DNA from 2 places in the Siminovitchia jepli genome. Region 1 is predicted to be linked to the other one. Evidence: riboswitches for the same ligand, from Rfam matches in the RefSeq annotation. Region 1 holds a riboswitch; the other holds the start of a gene.
What was found. Region 1 has a riboswitch for FMN ahead of ribD (bifunctional diaminohydroxyphosphoribosylaminopyrimidine deaminase/5-amino-6-(5-phosphoribosylamino)uracil reductase RibD). Riboswitches for the same ligand answer to the same signal wherever they lie in the genome.

Region 1 (4,422 bases):
CATCCCGATCGGCACCATGAACCGTATAATCGATTGGAAAAAGATGCTTATCAGGAAGATTGTTAATCCATTTAATAAACACTTTTTCTCCACTTTCGACTTCAATTGTAGGTCCTGGATATCCATCTTCGTACCCCCAAACAGTCGAGTCATTTAACTGACTATGAAGTGATTGACTGAATTCAGTCATATTTACTTCGTAATAAGTATAAAACTGATCTTTCCATCGAGGTTTTAAAATAGGTGGGATGGGTAGTTCGTCTACAAATTTAGAGAGAATCATAATTCGCCTCCTTTATAACATACCGTAATGTCAAAACTTTTATATTAAAAGAGTTAATAATCCTTGATTTAAAGGGCTATAAATGCAAAAAACTTGCTACTCCCATAGTTTTAGATTAAAAGTGAGGTTACCACACGCAACACTTAAAAATCCCTAACACCAAGGAACTGACAAGTTGTACCCTCAATAATTAATTTATTTAATGGAATTTATCAAGCATCAAGATTAACTAATCTTACTGATTGAATAGTTTCTTAGATGATGTCAGCTCTCCACCATTAACATGAATGGTTTGGCCAGCAAAATGTTGAATGGACTTCCGCACTGTGTCTTTTTGTCTGTTATTATTTAGATTATTGGATAATTCAGCTTGTAACTTGGGTAGCAATAGTATGGTGGTCTAAGTGCGATTTTAGACATTGACCAGGAATCCTCTATATAGACCATCTTTACTTTTTCATTTGAATGGTTTACTAGCAATAGCTTTACTTCTGGATTAAATTCATATCTCAAAATGGTAACCCCCTTCCGTTAGGAATGTGTGGATTCTCCCCCATCAACATGAAGAACTTGACCAGTAACAAAACGGGAATCATCAGAAGCAAGATAGACAAAGGTTGGTGCGAGTTCAAATGGATGGGCAACTCGTTCCATTGGATTAAATGCTCCATATACAGCGACTTGGTCTGACGAGAAACTTGCTGAAATAAGTGGGGTCCAAATTCGGCCGGGGGCGACGGCATTGACTCGGATCCCTTGTTTCACGACATTTTTAGCCAAGGCACGTGTCCAACCAACTATTGCGCCTTTTGTGGCCGTATAATCAATCATTTGCTGCTCACCTACATACGTCACCACTGAAGAAGTGCCAATGATTGAGCTGCCTGGTTTTAAATGAGGAAGCGCTGCTCTTGTTGTGTAAAAATGAGAGTATATATTAACTTTGAAGGTGTCATCGAATTGCTCATCTGTAATGTCAAGCAGACTTAGTTGTTGGAATTGGATACCAACGTGGTTACAAAGAATATCAAGATGTCCAAACGTATTTACTGTTTGTTCTACAATGGAGATACACTGTTGTTTGTCTCGCAAGTCACCAGGCATTAGAAAACAACGTTGTCCGAGTTGTTCAATCCTCGTTTTTGTTCTATTTGCATCTTCATGTTCATCTAAGTATGAAATAGCAACATCTGCGCCTTCTTTAGCAAACGCAATTGCTACTGCTGCACCAATACCACTGTCACCTCCTGTAATAAGTGCTACTTTTCCTGTTAACTTCCCACTCCCTTTATAGTTCGGGTTTTCGATAATTGGAAGGGGTACCATAAATTTTTCCACTCCGGGATGGCGCAGCTGGCGCTGTTCAGGTAAACTTATCGGAATTTCTTCGTAACGTGTTATTTTCCCATAGTTAGGGTACATGGGATAAGGTTGAGTTTTCATGTTCGCTCTAAACATTTGTTGCATTTGCTTTATTTGGTCTAATTGACGACTTTGATCCTTTTGATCCATGGAAACCTCCTATAGAAATAATTTTCTTCTATAGAATGTTTATGCTGTTCACTACAAATAAATTAGAATCATTCAGATTAAGAAAAGATAAACCTTGACATTACCATGATTAAATATAGATAATAGTATTTAATCGAATAGGTTTTTCCTTCGGGGCAGGGTGAAAATCCCGACCGGCGGTGATGAGATTAATCTCTTAGCCCGTGACCCGTCTTGAGTCAAGACGGTGGATTTGGTGAAATTCCAAAGCCGACAGTGAAAGTCTGGATGGGAGAAGGAAACCGGCGTAAGGGCGAAACATGCTTTTGGGCATGTCTGTTTTCCCATGGAAAAGTTTTCGTCTTAACGTTTATTTGCTGTTCTTTTTAAGCCCCGAAACCATTGGTTTCGGGGCTTTTTCCGTCGATGATCAATGTACATTTTGAAAGGAGGAGCCATGCCCGGTAAAGAATTTTATATGAAAATGGCACTGCAGCTTGCTGAGTCTGTTGTCGGACAGACAAGTCCGAACCCGCCCGTTGGCTGTGTCGTTGTCAAAGACGGCAAGATCATCGGAATGGGGGCGCATATGAAGACGGGAGAACCGCATGCGGAAGTAAATGCCCTTGTGGAGGCTGGAGAGAAGGCCAAAGGGGCCGATCTGTATGTAACGCTTGAACCTTGCTCGCATACGGGCAAAACGCCTCCTTGCGCAGATCTCATTATTCGTAAAAAGGTTAAAAGCGTTTATATTGCAAGTATGGATCCGAATCCGCTTGTGGCGGGAAAAGGTGCAGACAGGTTGCGCACTGCCGGAATCTTTGTTGAATCGGGAATATGCGAACATATTTCCAAGGAATTGTATAAACACTATTTTCATTACATCAGAACAAAAACACCGTTTGTCACATTGAAAACAGCTGTTACATTCGACGGAAAAACAGCAGCTTCAAGCGGGAACAGCAAATGGATTACTTCTAAAGTGGCACGGATGGATGTTCACGAATACCGCCATCGCCATGATGCGATTTTAGTTGGCGTGAACACGGTCCTGGCCGATAACCCCCATCTCACCACCCGATTGCCCCAAGGTGGAATACATCCCATTCGAATTGTTTTAGACACCTGTTTAAACATGCCTTTAGATGCCCATATGCTTCATGATGGTGCCGCTCCCGTTATTGTTGTTTGCGGGAAAGGCGCGGAACAAAGCAGGCAGGATGCCCTTGAACAACAAGGCGTAAAGGTAAAAAGAATGCCATCAGACATGATTCATATTGATTTACTTTTAAAATGGCTGGGAAATGAGCAGATCACCTCCCTGTTTGTGGAAGGAGGAAGCACGGTACATTCCTCTTTTATTCAGGCGCAGGCTTTTCAAGAAATTATCATGTACATGGCACCGACAATTTTATGCGACGCCAAGGGCCGTCCGGCATTTGGCGGGCCTCCAAAAGAGCTGATAAAAGAAGGAACGCCGATTGCATTTCAATCGGTTGAAAAAATGGGCCCGGACATAAAGATCACCGCCGTACCAAAGGAAGGGGGAGAGGACGATATTTACGGGGATTGTTGAAGAAATCGGGACTGTTTCGAAGGTCGTGACCGGCTCCCAATCTTTTACCATCATGATTTCAGCCACAAAAGTGTTGGAAGATGTTAAGTTGGGAGACAGCATCTCTGTCAATGGCGCATGTCTTACCGTTACAAAATTCGGTACCAACACTTTTGAAGCCGACGTGATCCCTGAAACGTATATGGCCACCTCCTTGAAAAAATTGCAGCCTGGTTCGCCCGTCAACCTTGAGCGGGCGATGAGGGCAGATGGCAGATTCGGAGGACATTTTGTGAGCGGCCACGTCGATGGTACAGGCACCATTATAAAGAAAAAGCGGAGTGAAAACGCCTTGTATGCAACGATTCAAGTACCCGCTGAATGTGTTCCTTTTATTCATGGCAGAGGGTCGATCGCCATTGACGGAACTTCGCTGACCGTTTTTGGGGTGAATGGAAATAACGTAACCATTTCCCTTATCCCGCATACACAAACGGCAACCATTCTGGCTGAAAAAACGGTCGGAGACCAAGTAAATATAGAATGTGACATGCTTGCAAAATATGCTTATCATATGCTGAGCAAGCAGAGCGGGGTAACAATGGAGAAACTCGCAAATAATGGTTTTATATAAGTCCCGTATTTCAAGTATGGAGGTGAAAGTATGTTTGCTGATATAGAAACAGCATTGGAAGAGCTGAAAAAAGGAAAGGTGATTATCGTTGTGGATGATGAAGACCGGGAAAATGAAGGGGATTTTGTAGCCCTTGCCGAAAAGGCAACTCCGGAAGTCATTAATTTTATGGCAAAACAGGGAAGGGGCCTTATTTGCACACCCATTACAAAGCAGCTGGCCGCCGGCTTGCATTTGCCTAAAATGGCCCGTGAAAATACGGACCCGTTCGGAACGGCGTTTACTGTCAGCATCGATCATATTTCCACTCATACCGGCATCAGCGCATTTGAGCGTTCCAAAACGATTTTGGAAATGCTTGAAGACGGAGCAGGGCCTGATGATTTTAAAAGACCTGGCCATGTATTTCCCCTTATTGCTGCGGACGGGGGAGTATTGAAGCGCCCCGGACATACGGAA
Region 2 (4,422 bases), on a different contig from region 1:
ATGTGCCCAATAGCGTACATGTATCAGGGCAAATATAATACTGGCAATGATGAGGCCAAACTTGGTTTGCAAGATTCCCCTGAATAATAGCTCTTCCGAAACCGCCACAATGAATGCAACAACGGCGATTTTCCAATAGGGCATTCCGGAAAATAATTTGGTATTGATGCCGCCGTCATCATAATACTTGCCGGGTAAAATGCTCATTAAAATAAGATCAATAAGGACTACAGCCAAGCCATTGGCGGCCCCGAACATAACCTGCATGGCATTAAACCGAAAAAAAAAGTTCGGATCCCAAAAATCAACAAATAAAAATGTCCCGGCCAATAGGGCAATAAATAGTGAAATCATTTGTGTCATATACAGGTGGTACAAAAGCTCTTTCGCGCTCATTTGGCCAATAAGGTCTGCTTGTCTCTTCATTTTCATGAAAGTCCACTCTTTAGAATGATTATTTCAAGCACATAATGCACATGAACAAATGATGAACTTTATATCATTATCCATTCAACAATATTCTATCATGAAACCAACTTTTCGACTATGTTCTCCCGCTTCCTCCACCGTTAAAAAAATTTCGCCAATGATCTTTCATACGTTTTTTATTGTTGAAATGTCCATGGAGGAGCATTAATATATATTCAGTGGTGAAAATATTATGATTCACGTGCCCTTGAATCATATGGAGGTTTTATTTGTGCCGAAGTTTACAATCGTTGACCAGGATACTTGCATAGCGTGCGGCGCATGCGGAGCGGCTGCACCTGACATATATGACTATGACGATGAAGGGCTTGCTTACGTCGTCCTTGATCATAATCAAGGTACAGAGGAGGTTCCCGAGATACTGGAAGATGACATGATGGACGCGTTCGAGGGCTGTCCGACCGATTCAATAAAAGTTGCCGACGAACCGTTCAATGGCGATCCCTTAAAGTTTGAATAAAGCGCCTGCCCGGCGCCGGGGACTGAAACGGGCAACCTGGAAAAACCAAAAAGCGCCGAAACGGCGCTTTTTCTTTTGTTGGTTATGCGTTTTTATAAACAGCCTGCTTTTCGATCCAGTTTCGCATTCGTGTATAAATTAATAAGAAAATCACTGTCACAATCAGGCCTTTGATCATATTAAACGGCAAGATGGCTGCCACAACCAATTGCCTTAAAGCAGAAGTTGACATTGGGTCCCATCCAAGCAAAATAATGTAGGCAGGCAATATTGCGACATAGTTTAAAATGCTCATAAAAACTGACATGAAGATCGTTCCGGCAACCAGTGAAACGGCAAGGCCCCAATTTTTATTCAGCTTTTTAAAAACAAAGTAAGTCGGAAGAACAAAAACGATTCCTGCAATAAAATTGGCAAAATTTCCAATCGGAATACCGGCTTCGCTGCCAATCATCAGGTAATCAATGAAGTTTTTGATCAATTCCACCAATACAGCAGCCAGCGGACCATACATCAAACCAGCGATTAACGCAGGAATATCGCTAAAATCCACCGTCAAATATGCCGGAAACGGCGGAATTGGAAATTTGATGAGCATCAATACAAATGATAAACTGCTCAGCATTCCGATGGCTACAAATGATTTCGTATTCAATTTTCTCAAAATCCTCTCTCCTTTTGAGATTCATCCCATGTCGAAGAAAGGTTTGCCCCAAATCTGCCAAATAAAAACCCCCAAAGATTGACTTTGAGGGAGAATTATCGGCATGCTCGAATAAGCGTCCAAAACCTGCATTTTGAACGCACGGCAACCTCCATCTTCTCCCATCCAGACTTTACTGTCGGCTTTGGATTCACACCAAATCCTGCCCCAAAAGAGGCTCGCGGGCTTAGAAGCTCTGACGCTTCATCACCGCCGGTCGGGAATTTCACCACGCCCCGAAGATGAATCGTATGTTGTTATTTGTTGTCATTATACAATAAAAAACTTCATATGTGAATAGAAAAGCTTGAGAAAGTGAAATCCTGGCCGGAAACCGGGGAATACGATCCAGACCGATTGCATCCAGTGATGTTACCCATGAAACAAGAATTAGCGCCATTATTCAACAGAAAATCCCGCTTTAACGGGCAGTAATAAGATCCTGCTTCATGAATTCGGTCACTTATTCAGCTGCCGGCAGGAAAATGGTAAAGGTTGTGCCTTCATCAAGCTTGCTTTCAACCGTCATCGTGCCATTATGGGCGTCTATGATATTTTTGGCAATGGCAAGCCCGAGGCCTGTTCCGGCCTTCCCTCTTGTCCTGGCTTTATCAGCTTTATAAAATCTCTCAAAAACAAAAGGAAGATCCTCTTCGGGAATGCCGGTTCCATCATCTTGCACCGTAATCATCAGGCCATTATCGACAGTTGCCTGGCTAACCTTTATCTTTCCGCCTTCATGTGTATGCCTGATGGCATTATCAATCAGATTGGTCAATACTTGTTCAATGCGGTCAGAATCAAGTGAAAAATAGACGTTTTCTTCGACGCTGCTTTTGAGTTCAATGTTGTTTTCCCGCGCTATTGCCTGAAATTTGGCTGTAATTCTTTGGACAAACTTCCCCGCATCCACTTTTTCATAATGAAGGGTAATATGGCCCGCTTCCATCCTTGCCAAGTCAAGCAGTTCATTGACGAGCCTGCCGATTCTGAGCGATTCGTCATATATGATTTTGATGATTTCCTGTTTTTCTTCTTCCGATCCCGCTATGTCATCAATGATGGCTTCACTGTAGCCTTGGAGCATGGCAATCGGTGTCCGGAGCTCATGGGAAACATTGGCCACAAAATCGATCCGCAATTTATCCAGCCGCCTCTCTTCTGTCATGTCACGAATGACAGCTACAGCCCCCCGCACACTTTTTTGATCATGGTTGTATAATGGGCTTACAATAACGACGTAATATCTGCCCTGTACAGAAAGCTCCCCGGTTTGTTCCGTTTCATCCGCAATTGCTTTTTCCAGAAGCGCAGCCAGTTCAGCAGGAATGGGATGTTCAGTTTCCGCTTCACCATAAGGCCATAAATGCAAAAACCGTTCGGCCGGGGGATTGGTAATCAGAATCGTACCGTCGCGGCTGAATGTCATGACGCCGTCCGCCATGCTGCTCAATATGTTCGTGAGCTGCTCTTTCTCCTGGCGGAGCACGTTCATGTTAAACTTCAGCCGTTTGCCCATCTGATTAAATGCAACGGCAAGCTCGCCAATTTCATCATGGGTCAAAAAAGGAACACGTGTATCAAAGTTTCCTTTTGAAAGCTCAAAGGCGGCCTCTCTCATTTTTCTTAAAGGAGCGGTAATGCGTGTTGACAAAAAGAAGGCAAACACGGTTGTCAGCACGATGGCAATTCCGGCTGCAAGCAAAATGAGATTCGCGGTTTGTTTTGTCGTTTCCTTCAATACGCCGAGAGACTGATAAATGAAAATGGCCCCGTTTTCACCTTTATTCAGACTGAGCGGCACTCCGGCTATAATGTAGTTTTTAAATCGGCCGCCGGTCTCCTCAAGTTCAGTGATGGACAACTCTTTTTGTATGACTTCCCTTTCGGTAAACACTTTTTTCAATTCCTTATCCTCAATAAAAACGTGCGCCGGTATTTTATTGCCTTCTTGTATGTTTGGGGAGTACAAAAATCTGTCTTTATCATACGCAATGGCAACGCCAACAGGGTCATCCACAATCTCGAAGACAATTTCTTCTCCAAGCCCGTCATCCCGATGGGCTTCTATAATACCGGATATTTTCTTGGCGGAATCCGATAAATCCTGTTCAATTTCATTTACATGATACTTTTCAAAAAATTGGATCAGCAAAATCGTTAAAATGATCAGTACAAAGGAAACCAGCAGCAGAATGGTCATCCAAAGCTTGCCGACTACGCTATGCCAAAGCCTCATTCATTTCCTGCCTCAAATTTGTATCCCACTCCCCAAACGGTTACAATCATTCCTGCTGCTTTTTCTGATACGCGATTCAATTTTTCCCGAAGTCTTTTAATGTGGGTGTCAACCGTCCTTAAATCGCCAAAAAATTCATATTGCCATACTTCTTTCAGCAAATGCTCCCGATCAAAAACTTTATCCGGGGATTTCGCCAGGAAGTGAAGGAGTTCATACTCCTTGGGAGTCAAATTCACTTCTTTTCCGTCAGCCGTAACCCGGTGGGCATCATGGTCGATGGACAAATGCGGATAAACAATAATATCCCGTGCAGTCGGATCCGTTTGCAGGAAGCTGGTCTGTGAAGACCTTCTCAATACGGCTTTGACGCGCAAAACCACTTCCCGCGGGCTGAACGGCTTGACAATATAGTCGTCCGCCCCAACCTCAAAACCTTGAACCCGGTTTGCCTCTTCTCCTTTGGCCGTCAGCATGATAATCGGTGTTGCTTTTTCTTCACGCAGTTCTTTACAAACTTCAATCCCGTCT

Region 2: it holds a riboswitch for FMN, as region 1 does, so the genes downstream of both, AB1L08_RS02850 (ECF transporter S component) here and ribD (bifunctional diaminohydroxyphosphoribosylaminopyrimidine deaminase/5-amino-6-(5-phosphoribosylamino)uracil reductase RibD) in region 1, are expected to answer to the same signal.

The regions. Positions count from the first base shown of each region.
Region 1 is NZ_JBFEGN010000027.1:32,134-36,555, forward strand. It holds gene AB1L08_RS11040 (multicopper oxidase family protein) at 1-283, opposite strand, end outside; gene AB1L08_RS11045 (SDR family oxidoreductase) at 815-1,795, opposite strand; FMN riboswitch at 1,938-2,078, shown strand; gene ribD (bifunctional diaminohydroxyphosphoribosylaminopyrimidine deaminase/5-amino-6-(5-phosphoribosylamino)uracil reductase RibD) at 2,232-3,350, shown strand; gene ribE (riboflavin synthase) at 3,376-3,963, shown strand; gene AB1L08_RS11060 (bifunctional 3,4-dihydroxy-2-butanone-4-phosphate synthase/GTP cyclohydrolase II) at 3,994-4,422, shown strand, end outside.
Region 2 is NZ_JBFEGN010000003.1:9,138-13,559, forward strand. It holds gene AB1L08_RS02840 (CPBP family intramembrane glutamic endopeptidase) at 1-432, opposite strand, end outside; gene AB1L08_RS02845 (ferredoxin) at 701-949, shown strand; gene AB1L08_RS02850 (ECF transporter S component) at 1,032-1,613, opposite strand; FMN riboswitch at 1,763-1,900, opposite strand; gene AB1L08_RS02855 (ATP-binding protein) at 2,116-3,891, opposite strand; gene AB1L08_RS02860 (response regulator transcription factor) at 3,888-4,422, opposite strand, start outside.